Regions from separate parts of the Lysinibacillus sp. NPDC058147 genome, predicted to be linked through region 2. Evidence: riboswitches for the same ligand, from Rfam matches in the RefSeq annotation. Region 2 holds a riboswitch; the other holds the start of a gene.
The links. A riboswitch is a leader RNA that binds a small molecule or an ion and turns the genes downstream of it on or off. The one in region 2 is predicted to bind thiamine pyrophosphate.
Positions count from the first base shown of each region.

Region 1: linked by a shared signal. The riboswitch ahead of thiC (phosphomethylpyrimidine synthase ThiC) and the one ahead of thiM (hydroxyethylthiazole kinase) in region 2 are both predicted to bind thiamine pyrophosphate.

Region 1 is NZ_JBHVUJ010000010.1:14,928-23,335, reverse strand. Features, by position in the region: gene ACFVT8_RS21340 (S-layer protein) at 1-944, opposite strand, end outside; gene ACFVT8_RS21335 (methyl-accepting chemotaxis protein) at 1,195-3,297, shown strand; gene ACFVT8_RS21330 (AEC family transporter) at 3,465-4,394, shown strand; TPP riboswitch at 4,850-4,964, shown strand; gene thiC (phosphomethylpyrimidine synthase ThiC) at 5,289-7,067, shown strand; gene ACFVT8_RS21320 (catalase) at 7,229-8,408, opposite strand, start outside.
Region 2 is NZ_JBHVUJ010000001.1:167,611-176,018, reverse strand. Features, by position in the region: gene ACFVT8_RS00865 (universal stress protein) at 1-85, shown strand, start outside; gene ACFVT8_RS00860 (class I SAM-dependent methyltransferase) at 335-1,264, opposite strand; gene tpx (thiol peroxidase) at 1,354-1,857, opposite strand; gene ACFVT8_RS00850 (RDD family protein) at 2,110-2,727, opposite strand; gene sppA (signal peptide peptidase SppA) at 2,740-3,753, opposite strand; gene mbcS (acyl-CoA synthetase MbcS) at 4,191-5,780, opposite strand; TPP riboswitch at 6,019-6,117, shown strand; gene thiM (hydroxyethylthiazole kinase) at 6,205-6,960, shown strand; gene thiD (bifunctional hydroxymethylpyrimidine kinase/phosphomethylpyrimidine kinase) at 6,960-7,784, shown strand; gene thiE (thiamine phosphate synthase) at 7,774-8,406, shown strand.

The sequences.
Region 1 (8,408 bases), on a different contig from region 2:
CATTTTTCAGTTGTTAAAACGTCATATCCATTAACAGATACTGCAACGTACGGAGGTGTAGCCACTAATTTACTTAGCTCTGTTTTATTCACCACTGGTAAGGTTACAGAGGCTTTATTATCATCCACCTGCACTTTGTTAATTAGATGTCCTGAATCTAATGCTACCTTTGCCCCGTGCTTAACGATCACTTGATCAATTTTACCTTCTCCGTAAAGGCTGAAATCTTTCTCAACATCGATAGTAAGCTTATCAACATTGGCATGAACTTCAAATGCTGCAACTTTACCTACTACATCAACTTTAGAAATGTTTTTGTCAGAAGTCACATTTACTTTAGTACGCTCCATGTTAATGTTTGGAGATTTAATATCTTTTAGGGAAACATTTAACCATTTGATGTTTCTCGTCACTAAAGGTTTAAACGTAATCATATCCCCGATAGAAACGGTATCAATCGTAATTTCCTTCTTTACACGATTAGTTACGATAAGTTCATCTTTAATATTTACATTTTGAACTTTTACGTAATCCGCATTTACAGTTAGGCTTCCATCAATTTGTTCGCCACCGCCATCAAAATTTACCTCTTTTTTGTTTGTACCAGCTTTAGTTAGAGTTAGTGCTGTAATACTTGTAATTTCACCGTTCTTTACGATAATAGTAGCTTCGGCGTTTGCTAATGCAGTGCTATTAGAAGTCTTTAAGAGAGGCTTCAGCGAACTATTAATTTTAAATTGGCCATTGGATGTAAGTACTTTATCTTTAGTGATGTTGTTAATGGTAACGGTTTGCCCCTTAGCTTTAGCTGCAGCTACCATCCCAATTTGAGCTGAGTGGTTTAAAGATGAATCATTTGAAGCAGCGTTTGCAGGTACTACTGGCAAAACTAATGTTGCTGTAATAGCTGTTGCCATAAAAGTCGATAACGCTTTCTTTTTCAAGTTAATCACTCCAATCGTAGTCTTTAGTAGATAATATATCATATATTTCAATATTTTAGTATATAAAGGGTATGTTTTACTAATGAACCAAAAATAAATGGATAATTAGTCCTTTTTTAGGCGATTTAAATTTTGTAATGAGAACATTATATTTCTCTATAAATCATCATATTTCTACTTGATTCGCTAATATCTTATTGTGATATGACCTCTCATCCATTATCATTATGTATAAAAATGGGGTGTTGTGATGGGGAAGTCTAGGAGTATCGCTTTAAAGCTATCTGCTTTAATTATAGGTTTATTTTTAGTGTTATTTATTACATATACGGTTATTGTAGGTGTTATTTTAAAGAATCAAAGTGTTGATGATGCAGAAAGTGCAACATTGAAAACTGCTGAATATTCGGCAGCAAAAATGAGTGAACGCTTTAATAAAGTAAACACGACTTTACTGACGACGAAACGTATAGTCGAGGATATGGAGAAAAAAGGTAAACTTTCTGCAGAAGACATAATAAAAATGATGGAAACTAACTTAACTAATAATGAAGATTTACTTGGTGTAGGAGCTGTTTTCGAACAAAACTCCACAAATATAGAGCCAACAATAAATGCTACTTTAGTAGATTCAAAAAAACGCTTTATACCTTATTTAAATAAGGATGGAAATGGAATAACAACGACTTCTCTTGAAAGCATCGACGACAAGAGTATTTCCGAGTGGTATTGGATACCGAAAGAAGAAGGAAGATCCGTCCTAACGGAACCGTACGAATATACTATCAACGGCAAAACAGTACAAATGACAACGATTGCTGTTCCGTTAGTCGATGCTTCGGGATCGTTTTTTGGCACATTGACGGCTGATATAGCTATTGACTATTTAAAGGGATTGACAGAGTCCGTAAAGCCAGATGGTGGCTACGCAGCTATTATTACTAATAATGGAGTTTTAACTGCAAATAGCTTTGGTGAGTCATTAAAGGGATTAAATATGCAGGATAATTTGGACTGGACAAGTATTAAACAAACAATGGATAGTGGCGAGCTAAAAAGTATGTATTTGGATTCCGAAGAGCTTAAAGAAAATTCATTTAACGTTTTTGCTCCGATGAATTTAGATGGGATTGATGAAACATGGACTGTACAATTAGTGCTACCAAAATCCAAAATATTAGAAACCTATAATCATGTGCTTACTTTTACCATCATAGCGTCAATTATTATAATTGTTTTAATGGCTGTTGCTAGTGCACTGTTTATCTATAAATTACTGAAACCATTAAAGTTTTTACGTACTTCTATTGAAACGGCTGCAAGTGGAGATTTAACTCAAAAAGTGGATGAGAAATATATTAAGCCTGATGAGATTGGTGCTGTTGCATTGGCTTATAATAATATGTTAGATCAAACGAATAGCGCCATTCAAACCGTGCTGAATGCTACGACATTACTCAATCAATCATCAAATTATGTTCATGAGGCGTTTAATGAAGCAGTTGCTTCAAGTCAAGAGGTCTCGGTAGCTATTAATGAAATTGCGCAGGGAGCATCAAAGCAATCTGAGGATACAGAAGAAACCAATTATCGAATGATTGATTTATCCGATCAAATTGATGCTATTACAACACTTTCGAATGAAATGGATGAGCTATCGAATAAAACGAAAATAACTACAGACGAAGGAATGAAAGAAGTCGAAAGTTTACGTGAACGTAACTTAGAAACGAATGCAATGAATGGACGTATTCAGCAACAAATGGAGTCATTGGCTTCTAATATTGCCAATATCAATCAGATTATAGCGTCTATTCAGGGTATTACTGAGCAAACAAATTTATTAGCGTTAAATGCAAGCATAGAAGCTGCACGTGCTGGCGAACATGGTAAAGGTTTTGCAGTTGTCGCTGAAGAGGTACGAAAGCTAGCAGAGCAATCCAAAAATGAAACAGATATTATTAAGCAAACAGTAGATAGCATTCTTGAAAATTCTCAGCAAACGGTAGCTGTCATTGCCTCAAACGCGGGCTTAATACACGCTCAAAATCAGTCAGTACAAAGCACTGAGGTTGCGTTTAAAGACAATAGTGAGCTTTCTAGTTCTATTGCAACATCAATTAGTGAGTTAATGGCTAAACTTTCTCATATGTTAGAGCATAAAAATCAAGCGATTATGGCAATCCAAAGTATTTCTGCTATTTCTGAGGAAACTGCTGCATCTGCAGAACAGGTAAGTGCATCTGCTATTGACCAACAAGCGGAACTACAAAAGGTTGCAGAGTCCATCAATAATATGAACGAAATTTCAAAAGAATTACAAGAGGTCGTTAATCGATTTAAGCTTGTTTAACTTCTACCAGAGAAAGACTGCTTCGATATATGAGGTAGTCTTTTTTGTATATTTATGGTAAAGATAATTGGGCTGAAAATATCTCGTAAAGGGCTATGAGTTAACGGTGAGGTACATTGACCAAGTATAAAAACAGCACTACTATAGGAGAGGAAAGGGGACACGCTCTGATGTATCTCGGTATGATTTTTTTTAAAATTGTAGCTCCAATTTTAGTGCTTCTAGTACTCGGCGCAGTTTTACAAAAGAAATTTCGCTTTAATTTAAAGGCGTTATCTCAACTTATTACATATTGCTTTATGCCAGCGGCTGTTTTTGTGAATATATATGAAACGAGTATAGAGCTGACTGTACTTGGAGAAGTTGCGTTATTTATTTTACTCTTTATCGGAAGCCAAATGGTGCTTAGTCACTTTCTAGCAAAGGGACTCGGCTTAGTAAAAACTGAGGCAGCAGTTTTTAAAAATAGTGTTGTCCTAATTAATTCGGGTAACTATGGTATTCCGGTTGCACAAATGATTTTCGTGACCCAGCCGATTGGAGTAGCAATTCAGGTTATTCTCGTAATATTTCAAAATATGACGACCTATACTTACGGCTTGTACAATTTAATTTCTTCAGCAAAATCGGGCATGTCTATTGTGAAAGACTTCCTCAAAATGCCTATTATTCATGCACTTATTATTGGTGTAGCAATGAACTATTTTAATATCGCTATTCCGCAGTTTGTAAGAATTCCGATAGACCATGTGGCAGATGGCTTTATCGCTGTAGCATTAATAACTTTAGGGGCACAACTATCACAGCTTGAAATTAAATCCATGTTCAATAAGATGGTATTCATTAGCTGTTTTACACGACTAGTCATAGGACCAGCCGTAGCATTGCTGATCATTTATGTGCTTGGCCTTGACGGTGTCGTAGCACAGTCACTTTTTATAGCTAGTTCGTTCCCGACATCACGAAATAGTTCTAGTCTAGCATTAGAATATGACGTAGAATCGGCAACAGCTGCACAAACAGTATTATTTTCAACGATTGTGAGCTGCATTACAGTGACGATTGTGATTTATGTAGCAGAACTGTTGTTTACCTAACAGTTTGGTGCTATTCAGAATAAAAGATAGGGTGGAAAGCTTTTCAGAGGTTGGTAGCTTTTCTTCTGATTAAAAGCTAGGGATTTATATTTCTTAAAACAAGATATAAGTTGATTGGGGTGGAGGCTGGGCGACTCCTCGGGGATCAGCAATAGAGGAACGAAGGCTAAAAGCATCACATCCTGTGATAACGCCTTCGTGACCAACATCGTGTTGGCCCGAGACCCTGGAGCGAGCATCGCGAGTGAAGCGGCTCATCGGACGACCCCAGGAAGCTCTGCTCTGCGCGAAAGCGAAGCGTCAGCGGCAAATGTTTTCTGTAGCGAAAGCAAAGCGACAGCTACAAAGCGTCCAGCCGGAACGGAAATCAACCACACGTTATGAGGTAAGTTAAAAATAATAAAATGTAGCTTCCATCTCTTAGCAATATCTGCTAAACTAGCATCAAACTTAATAGCATTAACTAGGGGAGTCTGATGAGTCAGGCTGAGAGGGAAACGCATAGAGGTTTCTTGACCCTTTGGACCTGATCTGGCTCATACCAGCGTGGGAAAGTTAACCTTTATTGCACTCTTTGTTATTTGCAATAACTAAACCTTTACATTCTTAGCCGGATCCAAAAAATTTTTTGGATTCGGTTTTTTGTCTTCATTCAGCAGAAGACTCCTATCTTTGCAGGTGATGAGATGTATGCGGTTAAGCTTCCTAACTAGTAGGTGCCCAAACGCCTGCTGAATGAAGACAAGCCTCCGGCGGATGTCACGGATTTTAAAAGGAATGAATTGTGCGGGCACAATTCAAAATCCGAACGCAATTACGCCAAGGCGAAATTGATTTTTGTTGGGTGAGCTAGATTCGGTCCTTGTATAAAAGTAAAAGGGAGCGAAGTAGTTTATGACAACAGTTAGCGACAAGAATATTACGATTATGTCAAGTTTTGAAGGAAGTAAAAAAGTTTACGTAGAAGGATCTCGACCAGATATTTTAGTGCCAATGCGTGAAATTGCTCTAAGTCCAACGACAGGAAGCTTTGGTGAAGAGGAAAATGCACCAGTACGTGTTTATGATACGAGTGGCCCGTACACTGATCCTGCATATAAGGTGGATATTACGAAAGGATTGCCAGTTTTATGTAGTGAATGGATCAAAGAACGAGGTGATGTTGAAGAGTACGAAGGTCGTACTATCAAGCCAGAAGATAATGGATTCCGCAAAGCTGATGATCCGCGAATGAATGAAAATGTTTTTCCGGATTTATCTAGAAAGCCTTTGCGTGCGAAGAAAGGTAAAAATGTAACACAGCTTCACTATGCACGAAAGGGAATTATTACTCCAGAAATGGAATTTGTAGCAATACGCGAAAATATGGACCCGGAATTTGTGCGCTCAGAGATCGCGGCAGGACGTGCTATTTTGCCATCTAATATTAATCACCCTGAGGCTGAGCCGATGATTATTGGACGTAACTTCCACGTGAAAATTAACGCTAATATTGGAAATTCAGCGGTATCATCCTCTATTGCAGAAGAGGTAGAAAAAATGACGTGGGCTACACGTTGGGGTGCTGATAACATTATGGATTTATCTACTGGTAAGCATATTCATACGACACGTGAATGGATTATCCGTAACGCTGCGGTGCCAGTGGGGACAGTGCCGATTTATCAAGCGCTAGAAAAAGTAAATGGTGTGGCAGAGGATTTAACGTGGGAGGTGTATCGTGATACATTAATTGAACAGGCTGAGCAAGGTGTTGATTACTTCACGATTCATGCAGGGGTATTGCTACGCTATGTACCATTAACGGCTAATCGTGTAACAGGCATAGTGTCTCGAGGAGGCTCAATTATGGCGCAGTGGTGTTTATATCACCATCAAGAGAGCTTCTTATATACTCATTTTGAAGAAATCTGCGAAATTATGAAAACCTATGATGTTGCCTTCTCTTTAGGTGATGGTTTACGTCCAGGTTCTATTGCAGATGCAAATGATGAGGCTCAGTTTGCGGAGCTAGAAACGCTAGGGGAGTTAACGCAAATCGCCTGGAAGCATGATGTACAGGTGATGGTGGAAGGACCAGGTCATGTACCAATGCATCTTATTAAAGAAAATATGGATAAGCAGTTAGAGGTGTGTAAGGAAGCGCCTTTCTATACTTTAGGGCCGCTAACAACAGATATCGCGCCTGGCTACGACCATATTACATCGGCCATCGGTGCTGCGATGATCGGTTGGTATGGTACAGCAATGCTATGTTATGTGACGCCTAAAGAGCATCTCGGTTTACCAAATCGTGAGGATGTTCGTGTAGGGGTTATTACGTATAAAATTGCTGCACACGCTGCAGATTTAGCGAAAGGGCATCCGGGAGCACAGCAGCGCGACGATGCACTATCTAAGGCACGCTTTGAATTCCGCTGGCGCGATCAATTCAACCTATCGCTTGATCCAGAGCGTGCAGTCGAATACCACGATGAAACGTTGCCTGCAGAAGGAGCGAAAACTGCGCACTTCTGTTCAATGTGTGGACCTAAGTTTTGTAGTATGAGAATCTCACAGGATATTCGTAATTATGCAAAAGATCAAGACTTAAATACGACTGAAGCAATCCACAAAGGTATGCAGGAGAAAGCCGAGGAATTTAAAAAGGCAGGCAGTCAACTTTATCGATAATTATTAGAGCGGGCTTGTGTTTATCAGACACAAGCCTTTTTGGTCATTAAGATAAAAAAACTCCATGTGAAGTTCCCTTCACATGGAGTAAAAAGTTGGATTCGGATATCAATAATAGTGGAAAATCAATTATGCCTCGGCATAATTGCGTCTAAAATAAGTTAGACGTTAGTTGGTTGTTTTACGTACGGGTTTGAAAGATCCATGCCTTCTAATGAAAGACCCATAGCTTTTGCTACACCTTCACCATATGCTGGATCAGCTAAATAGCAGTGCAGGATATGGCGACGTTTGATGAACTCTTCCACTGACGCCATATCATTCGCAGTATTTTCGAATAGGCGTTGTTGCTCTTCGGCAGTCATTAGGCGGAATAATTTACCTGGCTGCTCGAAGTAGTTGTTGTCGTCTTCACGGAAGTCGTGGATACCAGCATTACCGTCAATACGTAATTCAGGCTCTTTGTAGTCTAAATTATGCTCCCATTCACCATAGCTATTTGGTTCATAGCCTAAAGTTGAACCAAGATTGCCATCGAAACGCATAGCACCGTCACGGTGGAACGTACGGAATGGACATTTTGGTGCGTTTACAGGAAGCATGTAGTGGTTCACACCTAAACGGTAGCGTTGTGCATCTGCATACGCAAAGATACGAGCTTGTAACATTTTGTCTGGCGAGAAGCTAATGCCAGGGATAATATTTGATGGTGCAAATGCAGCTTGTTCAACTTCCGCAAAGTAGTTGTCCGCGTTTTTATTTAACTCGAATTCACCCACAGGAATTAATGGGAAGTCTTTTTTATACCATACTTTCGTTAAATCAAATGGGTTATAGGGTAATTCGCGAGCTTGTTCCTCTGTCATTACTTGAATATACATTTTCCATTTTGGGAAATCGCTATTTTCAATTGCTTCATATAGATCGCGTTGTGAAGATTCACGGTCATTACTGATCACTTCAGCAGCCTCGGCACCAGTTAAGTTTTTAATGCCTTGCTCTGTAGTAAAGTGGAATTTAACCCATACGCGCTCATTTTCTTCATTAATAAAGCTATATGTGTGAGAACCGAAACCGTGCATATTGCGGTATCCAGCCGGAATACCACGATCAGACATAACGATTGTTACTTGGTGAAGTGCCTCTGGTAATGAAGTCCAGAAATCCCAGTTTGAATTAGCGTTTTTCATATTTGTACGTGGATCGCGTTTTACCACGTGGTTTAAATCTGTAAAGTGTAAAGGATCACGGAAGAAGAATACAGGTGTGTTGTTACCAACTAAATCCCAGTTACCCTCTTCTGTATAGAATTTAAGTGCAAAGCCACGAATATCGCGCTCA
Region 2 (8,408 bases):
ACGCTTCCTAATCGGTTCAGTTTCTGAAGCAATTGTACGTTCAGCTCAATGTGACGTACTTGTTATCCGTACACCTGAAAATTAATTTTGTCTTACATAAAAGGTATCCAATTTCGGATACCTTTTTCTTATTGTTGAAAAACTATTGATATTAAAGTTCCTATTAAATAAAGTATGGCTCTTCAGCAAAACGAAGGGTTGGGATATAAGTATATTTTTTAAAGCAAAATTAAAAAATTTCACATTAGAAAAGCGCGAGAATTCAATATTTCTAAAATTGATTTCTCACGCTTTTTAAGGTTTTTGACCAGTTTTGCCCCAGCCTCTTTTTTGCTTATTTCCCTTCTTGCCACATCTTCACTTTTTCAAAGAACATAGCAAGCGCTTGTTTATTTTGCATATTTGGTACTTTTGCTAACAGCACCTCTTTTGGAGCTTTGAAATCCGCACCTTGCTTTTGCAAAATGACAATGCTCTTTTCAAGTGCTTTATTAGCGAACATTGTATCTGGCAATTGAATAATCGCTTGAATCCAAGCATGCTTTTGAATGTATTTATGCAGTTGTTTCGACTGCTCAGATTCAAAGAGATGGGTTGGCGCAAGGAAAAATAAGTAGCCTCCATCCTTTGTGTAGTTAATGGACTGCTCAATAAATAAGTGATGTGCATAACTCATTCCTTCTGAAGCGCATAGTTCATAATCTAATGCGACATCTTCATTCGGATAATATCCGACCGGTAAATCACAAACAACAGCATCTGCAGGATTTACTAATAGGTCTTGTAAAGCATCTTGACGGAATAAGGAAACTGTCTGCTCTGTCAAATCAGCTGTAGCAGCAGCTATACGAATAAGTAGCTCATCAACCTCAACACCTGTTGCTTCTATTTTTCCGTCTAATAAATTCATAACTGTTAATAGTAAATTCCCTGTACCTACCGCTGGATCTAAAACAGAAATTTTTTCTGTTTCTATACGCTCTGCAAATAATTGCTCCACAAAATAACCAACTAGTAATCCAAGAGTATCAGGTGTCATTTGGTGATTCGGCTGGGATCCTTTTCTCATCCCCTTTAAAACAGCAATTTGAATCGCTTTGCGCACATCTTCCTTTGTAGCCCCTTCTTGTGAAAAATCAACTTCCCCATCTAGCCATGCCTCTAGGCCATCTAGAATACCCTCTAATAATGTAATATTATGTTCTTTTTCTATCTTTTCAGCATGTTCATTTAGCATACCAAATAACTTTTCGATATTTTCCATACATAACTTCCTTTCACGCAGAAAAGAGCCGTGACAAAAACTTGTCACAGCCCCTTTGTCTAGTAATATCTTAGCCTAAAATCAATAAATTATGCTAGTGCTTTGACAGCTGCAATTGCTGCTTCGTAGTTTGGATGGTCTGTTGCTTCAGGAACATATTCCACATATGTCACTTTGTCATTTGCATCCACAACAAACACCGCACGCGTTAGAAGGCGTAATTCTTGGATGTAGACACCATATGCTTCACCAAATGAAAGGTCACGGTGATCTGAAACTGTTTGAACAGCATCAATGCCCGCTGCACCACACCAACGTTTTTGAGCAAATGGAAGGTCAACAGATACCGTATAGATAACTACATTGTCACCTAAGTTTGCTGCTTCTTCATTAAAACGACGTGTTTGTGCATCACAAACACCAGTATCTAATGATGGTACAACGCTAAATAAACGAATTTTCCCCTCTGAATCTTTTAGTGTAACAGGTGATAGATCATTCGCTAATACAGTAAAGTCTGGTGCTTTGTCTCCAACTTTTACTTCGTTACCTACAAGTGTTACTGGGCCATTTTTAAATGTTACTTGTGCCATATAAACGCCTCCTAATCTTCATATGTACATAATATTACTAAATGGAGGGAATTAATTGCAACTGAGACAGCTCATCAAAATAGTATTAAAAGAATTTTTTCGAACCTGTTCTGCCATATTTGATTAAGGGTGAATCATTACCCAAGCTTATCACCATAATACAGGCTGATTTCCACACGGACTTTTGGGGCTATTTTTCAACGAACTAAACATATAAAGAGCTGTCTCACCGTAATGAGACAGCTCTAACCATTATTCTTCGTTATGTTTCTCTAGCTTTTCAGTTTCTGGTTTTTCCTCTTGAGGTACAGATTCAGTCTTTTCTTCTTTGATTGGCAAAGACTGTTGCACAACATCTTTTTCAATATAAGTTTTTTCATGAACGACTGTTGTATCCGCGAAAAAATCATGTAGACCTTGATTGTTCGGTAAAATGGCTACAAGAATATAAAGTGGCATAAAAACGCTGTTGATAATACGCCCTACCCAGTCACGGAATAACACATCTGACCAAGTCAGCTTCTCATGCTTTAATGAAATAACACGTAACCCAAATATCATTTTCCCTAATGTTTGCCCAAAAAATTTCGTCATTAATACGAAATAACTGTAATAAAGAATAGCGGATATAATCGAAATTGGTGCATACCATACTGTTTCAGATAATGACCAATCCATTAAATAAAAAATTGGGTTAACGAGAATTCCACCTATAGCTGTAATAACGAACCCATCTAATAAAAATGCCCAAAAACGTATCCAAAAGCCTGCTGTTTTTAAGGCATAATTTTTATCTATAATTGGCTTATCTATTAGGAGGGCATTCTCCATAGAGGGTGAACCTTGCATAACAATTTCATTGTTTGTCATTGTACTCCCTCCTTAGTTTTCGCCATATAAGTACATCATTTTTGGTGCTTTATAATCTGCCATAATTTTCGTCAGCATTTTTTCCTCTGCTGAAGGACCAAAGATTGAACCAATCTTCATCCCAACATATGATTGCCAGCCACCCTCATCATATGAATACTCGAATAATTCTGCGTCCTCTAAACCAAAGTCTTTACGCAGCGCAGCAATTGTTGCTTCCTCATCGCCAATCTCATCTACTAAGCCCGCTTCAAGAGCCTTCTTACCACTAAGAATTCGTCCATCGGCAACTTTTTTCACATTGGCTTCAGACATATTACGCCCTTTGGCAACAATATGAACGAATTCCTGATAAGTTTCATTAATCATGTCTTGCATCATAGCACGCTCTTCCGGTGTCACTTCACGCATTGGACTAAGCATATCTTTATGTTCACCAGATTTAAACGTTTCATATTTAATACCAACTTTCTCTGCTAGAGCCTGATAATTAATAGACTGCATAATGACACCAATTGAACCTGTAATTGTATCACGTTGCGCAAATATTTTATCTGCAGGTGCTGAAATGTAATAACCACCTGAAGCTGCCATCGAATCCATAGATACATAGATTGGAATTTGTCGTTCTTCCTTAACTTCCATGAGTTTCTTATATATCTCAGCTGATTCCTTTACTCCGCCACCTGGTGAATTAACACTTAAGACGATACCTTCTACAGTATCATCATATAAAATATTATCTAATTGATCTAAGAAAAATTGATGATCATAAGAAACTGGTTGCCATAATGTACTTGAGCCAACATCTTGAATCGTACCATCAACCTTTAAGTATGCAATACGTTTATCCATATCGCCACCTTCTTTAACCTCTTCCATTACCGTTAAGTCATTTCCAGCCACCCAGCCATCAAAATTGCTGAAGAAATCCGATTTAAATATTGCAAAAATAGTGTTGATCCCTAAAGAGAATACTAATAATACACTAGCAATTATTAAAGCAGTCCACCTTTTAACATTCATGTCTTTCCGCCTCCTCATACGTTATACGATAGATATTCTAATTTGTTTCATACTTATTGCAATAATATGGCTTATCACCATAACATGGGTTGATTTCTGTTCCGACTAGACTCTCTGTGCAAAAGAGTTTTTTGTGCGAAAGCGCAGCGTTTTCACAGAATGTGATACTTTTAGCCTTCGTCTCCTCTACTTGGCACACTCCATGGTCTAAATCTATGACGTTAATCCCTAAGGAGTGTCAAGATTCCAATTAACTTATATACAAGTCACACGTTTTAACAAATATAATTCCCAACTTTCGGCAGTTAGCCAATACTTTGCAAAAGCTTTAACCTATTTAACCTATTCAACCTATACTACATTATCTAATAATAAAAAAAAATCAAAGTTCATAAACAAAGCAGGAACTTTGATTTTCGACATTATTTCCTAGGAAATTAATGATGAATAATAGAATAGGCTTTTTCTTGTTCTCGTAATTCGACACGACGAATTTTGCCTGATGCAGTCTTCGGTAGCTCAGTAACAAACTCAATTGCACGAGGATATTTATAAGGGGCTGTTAATGTTTTTACATGGCTTTGTAGTTTTTTAATAAGCGCTTCATCTCCAACTTCTCCATCAGATAGTACAACAAATGCCTTTACTACATTTCCACGAACTGCATCTGGACTTGCGACAACGGCAGTTTCTTTTACTGCCGGATGTTTCAATAACGCATCTTCTACCTCAAATGGGCCAATCGTATAGCCAGACGATATAATGACATCATCCCCACGTCCTTCAAACCAAAAATAGCCATCTTCATCTTTATATGCACGATCTCCGGTAATGTACCATTCACCTCTAAATTGTAAATTTGTACGCTCCGGATCGTTTAAATATTTTTTAAATAATGCGGGTGTTTCACAGTGTACAGCAATATCTCCAACTTCTCCGATTGCAACAGGATTTCCAAGATCATTGATAATTTCAACAGTATTACCTGGAGTAGGTGTTCCCATTGAGCCCATTTTAGCTTCCATCCCAACCATTGTACCAACAAGTAATGTATTCTCTGTTTGTCCATAACCATCTCGTACTTGTAAGTTAAAGGCATCGGAAAATATTTTTATCACTTCACTATTTAAAGGTTCACCCGCTGACACAGCCTGACGTATTGTACTTAAATTGAAATCTCGTAAATTTTCAAGGCTCGCCATAAATCGATATTCGGTTGGCGTGCAGCACAGAATATTAATATTGAATTTTTCAAGCAGTGCAAGGTATGTTGCCGCATCGAAGTGACCTTTGTAAACAAATGCTGTTGCACCACTTCCTAGAGTAGCAAGGAACGGACTCCAAATCCATTTTTGCCAACCAGGAGCCGCTGTAGCCCAAACCATATCACCTTCTTGGACACCTAACCAGTTTGGTGCAGTAGTTCGTAAGTGCGCGTAGCCCCAGCCATGTGTATGTACCGCTGCCTTCGGATTGCCTGTTGTACCACTCGTATATGCTAAAAATGCAATGTCTGTACTCTTAGTTGGTGTAGAACTAATATAGGTTGTTGGTTGGTTTTCCATTTTTTCAAGCAATGCTTGCCAAGATCCATGTGCATGACCAATGACAAATTGCTGTATTTCTTGTAAATTCCCCACATTATCGAACTGCTCAATATAAGGCTCAAATGCAATAACACCTTTTGCATTGGCATGATTGATTCGATATTCAATATCCTTCGTTCTCAGCATTTCTGAGCTAGGTATAATGGTTAAACCTGCCTTTAAGGCAGCAATATAGACGATATACGCTTCAACTGATCTCGGCACCATGACTAAAATAACATCACCTTTTTTTAAACCTTGAGATGTAAATACATGTGCTGCCTGATTCGCCTTTTCAAGTAAAGCTGTATATGTTATATATTGAATTTCTTCATTTTCGTTATAAACTACTAATGCATTTTTCGTAGAATCCTGTGCATATTTTTCAATTTCCTCAGAAATGTTATACCATTCTGGTGCGATTAAATCTTCTCTTTTCATGGCAAGTGCCCCCTTTTGTTACGCTCATTATAAAACTCAATTTTTATCATTTTCAATGGAATTCGCTCTAATTCATTAAAGTCGTGACAACTATCATGCTCTGCTATATGGCATCAGTCACGTATTGCTTCTATCAATTTCATCTTGGTGTAATGGGTACTGTCGCTTCGCTTTCGCACAGATAAAAACTCCCTATTGAACACGAACGAATAATATGGTACATTTTGGACAACTAAAAGCATGATTGCAGGGGGACTCATTTAGAGTTGAGAAGGTAAAACCTGACCCTTTGAACCTGTTAGTTAATACTGACGTAGGGAGCAATATACATCTATTTACTGATGAAAGGCTCTTTTGCGTGTTTTTTTACACGAAAAAGAGCCTTTTTTGCACGCTTACGTCCATCCAACAAGGAGGACTAAAAATGGTATTTCATACTATCCGTAAACAAAATCCACTTATTCATTGCATTACTAATTATGTTGTGGCTAATTTTCAAGCAAATGGCTTATTAGCAATAGGCGCTTCTCCAGTTATGGCTGATGACAGTCATGAAGTTGAAGAAATGGTCGCAATTGCCTCAGGATTATTGATCAATATCGGTACCCTTAATGAACGAATGAAAGAATCAATGTTACTTGCTGGAAAAAAAGCAAATACTCTTGGCATTCCCGTTGTTTTAGATCCCGTTGCTGCAGGTGCAACGACTTACCGGAAACAAACGGTACAACAATTACTCGAGGAAATAAATTTTGCGGCAATTCGTTGTAATACCGGAGAGCTTGCAGCTATAGCCGATATAGAATGGCAACAAAAAGGTGTAGATAGTGGTAGTGGTTCCATTTCTTTAGAAGTTGAGGCACAAAAAGTAGCTCAACTCTACGATTGTATTGTTATTGTGACCGGTGAAAAGGATTTTATTACTGATGGTGAACACCAGCAATGGGTTACAGGTGGAAATTCCCAAATGACAGAAGTTACTGGAACAGGTTGCTTATTGAGTGCAATTTGTTGTGCATCCTACGTCGCAGGAAATAAACCATTTGATCAATTGGTAGAAACGTTATCACTTTATAAAAAAGTGGCAGAGCAAGCCGCTTCTTCTACTCCATACATTGGCGATTTTCAAATTGCAGTATTGAATGAACTACATCGTATTTCCAAGGATGGTGAACAATGATGAATATTGTAATGACAATTGCTGGTTCTGATAGTGGTGGCGGTGCAGGAATACAGGCTGATTTAAAAACATTTCAGGAATTAAAAGTGTTTGGAACGTCTGTTATTACAGCTTTAACTGCTCAGAATACACTTGGTGTATCGGATGTATTTCCAATTGAAGTTAGTTTTGTTGAGAAACAACTTCAAGCGCTAGTCGAGGATTTTTCAATAAGCGCCGTTAAAACCGGAATGCTGTTTTCCTCTGAAATAATCCAATCAATTGCACAAATTTTAGCTGAAATAAATATTCCGCTTATTGTCGATCCTGTCATGATAGCAAAAGGTGGAGAAAGTTTATTACAGCAAGAAGCAATTGAGGCTTTACGCAGTTGTTTGCTACCTTTAGCAACAGTCATAACACCGAACATTCCTGAGGCAGAAACCCTTTCTGGAAGGACCATCAATTCTTTAGCTGATATTAAAGAAGCAGCTCAAGTCTTATTACAAATGGGCGTTCAATGCGTCATTATTAAAGGAGGTCATTTAGAGGATAAATGTTATGCTACTGATTATGTATTTTTCCAAGATGGTCGGTCATTTTCCATGCAGTCCACTCGTATTGCAACAAAAAATACGCATGGTACAGGCTGTACTTTTTCGGCTGCATTAACTGCTTTTCTTGGTCGTGGACTACCTTTAGAAAAAGCGATTGAGGAAGCTAAAAAATTTATTCAATTAGCAATAACTCATGATTTATCTATTGGTAATGGCCATGGTCCTACAAATCATTTTGCTTATCAAAACTTGAAGGATTCCTGCGAGGTGATTATTCATGAAACGTAAAGATCTACAGCTATATTTTATAATGGGTACAGGTAATGTTTTCAAACAAGATCCATTAAACGTTTTAGAGAAAGCTCTACAATCTGGAATTACTATGTTTCAATATCGTGAAAAAGGATCGAATACACTAACTGGGCAAGCCTATGAAGATTTTGCTCGGAAATGTCAAAAGCTCTGTCGGCAGTATAATGTTCCGTTTATTGTCAACGATGATGTTGAGTTAGCAATAAAACTTAGAGCTGATGGTGTTCATATTGGACAAAAGGATTCTCCTGTGTCGATGGTACGTAAAAAAATTGGCCCTATGATTTTAGGTGTTTCTGTTCATTCACATACTGAATTACAAACTGCTCTACAGTATGGTGCTGATTATGTAGGAATTGGTCCGATTTTTTCAACCACTTCTAAAAGTGACGCCAATCCACCTAGTGGAACTGATTTTTTACAGCAAGTTCGGATTCAATATCCGGAGCTCCCAATCGTTGCAATCGGAGGCATAAACTGTTCGAATGCTCCTACGGTATTTAAAGCAGGTGCGGATGGAATAGCAGTTATTTCTGCAATTTGCCAAAGTGAGGATATTTCAAATACAGTCTCTACATTTAAATCATTTGTAGGATAAAG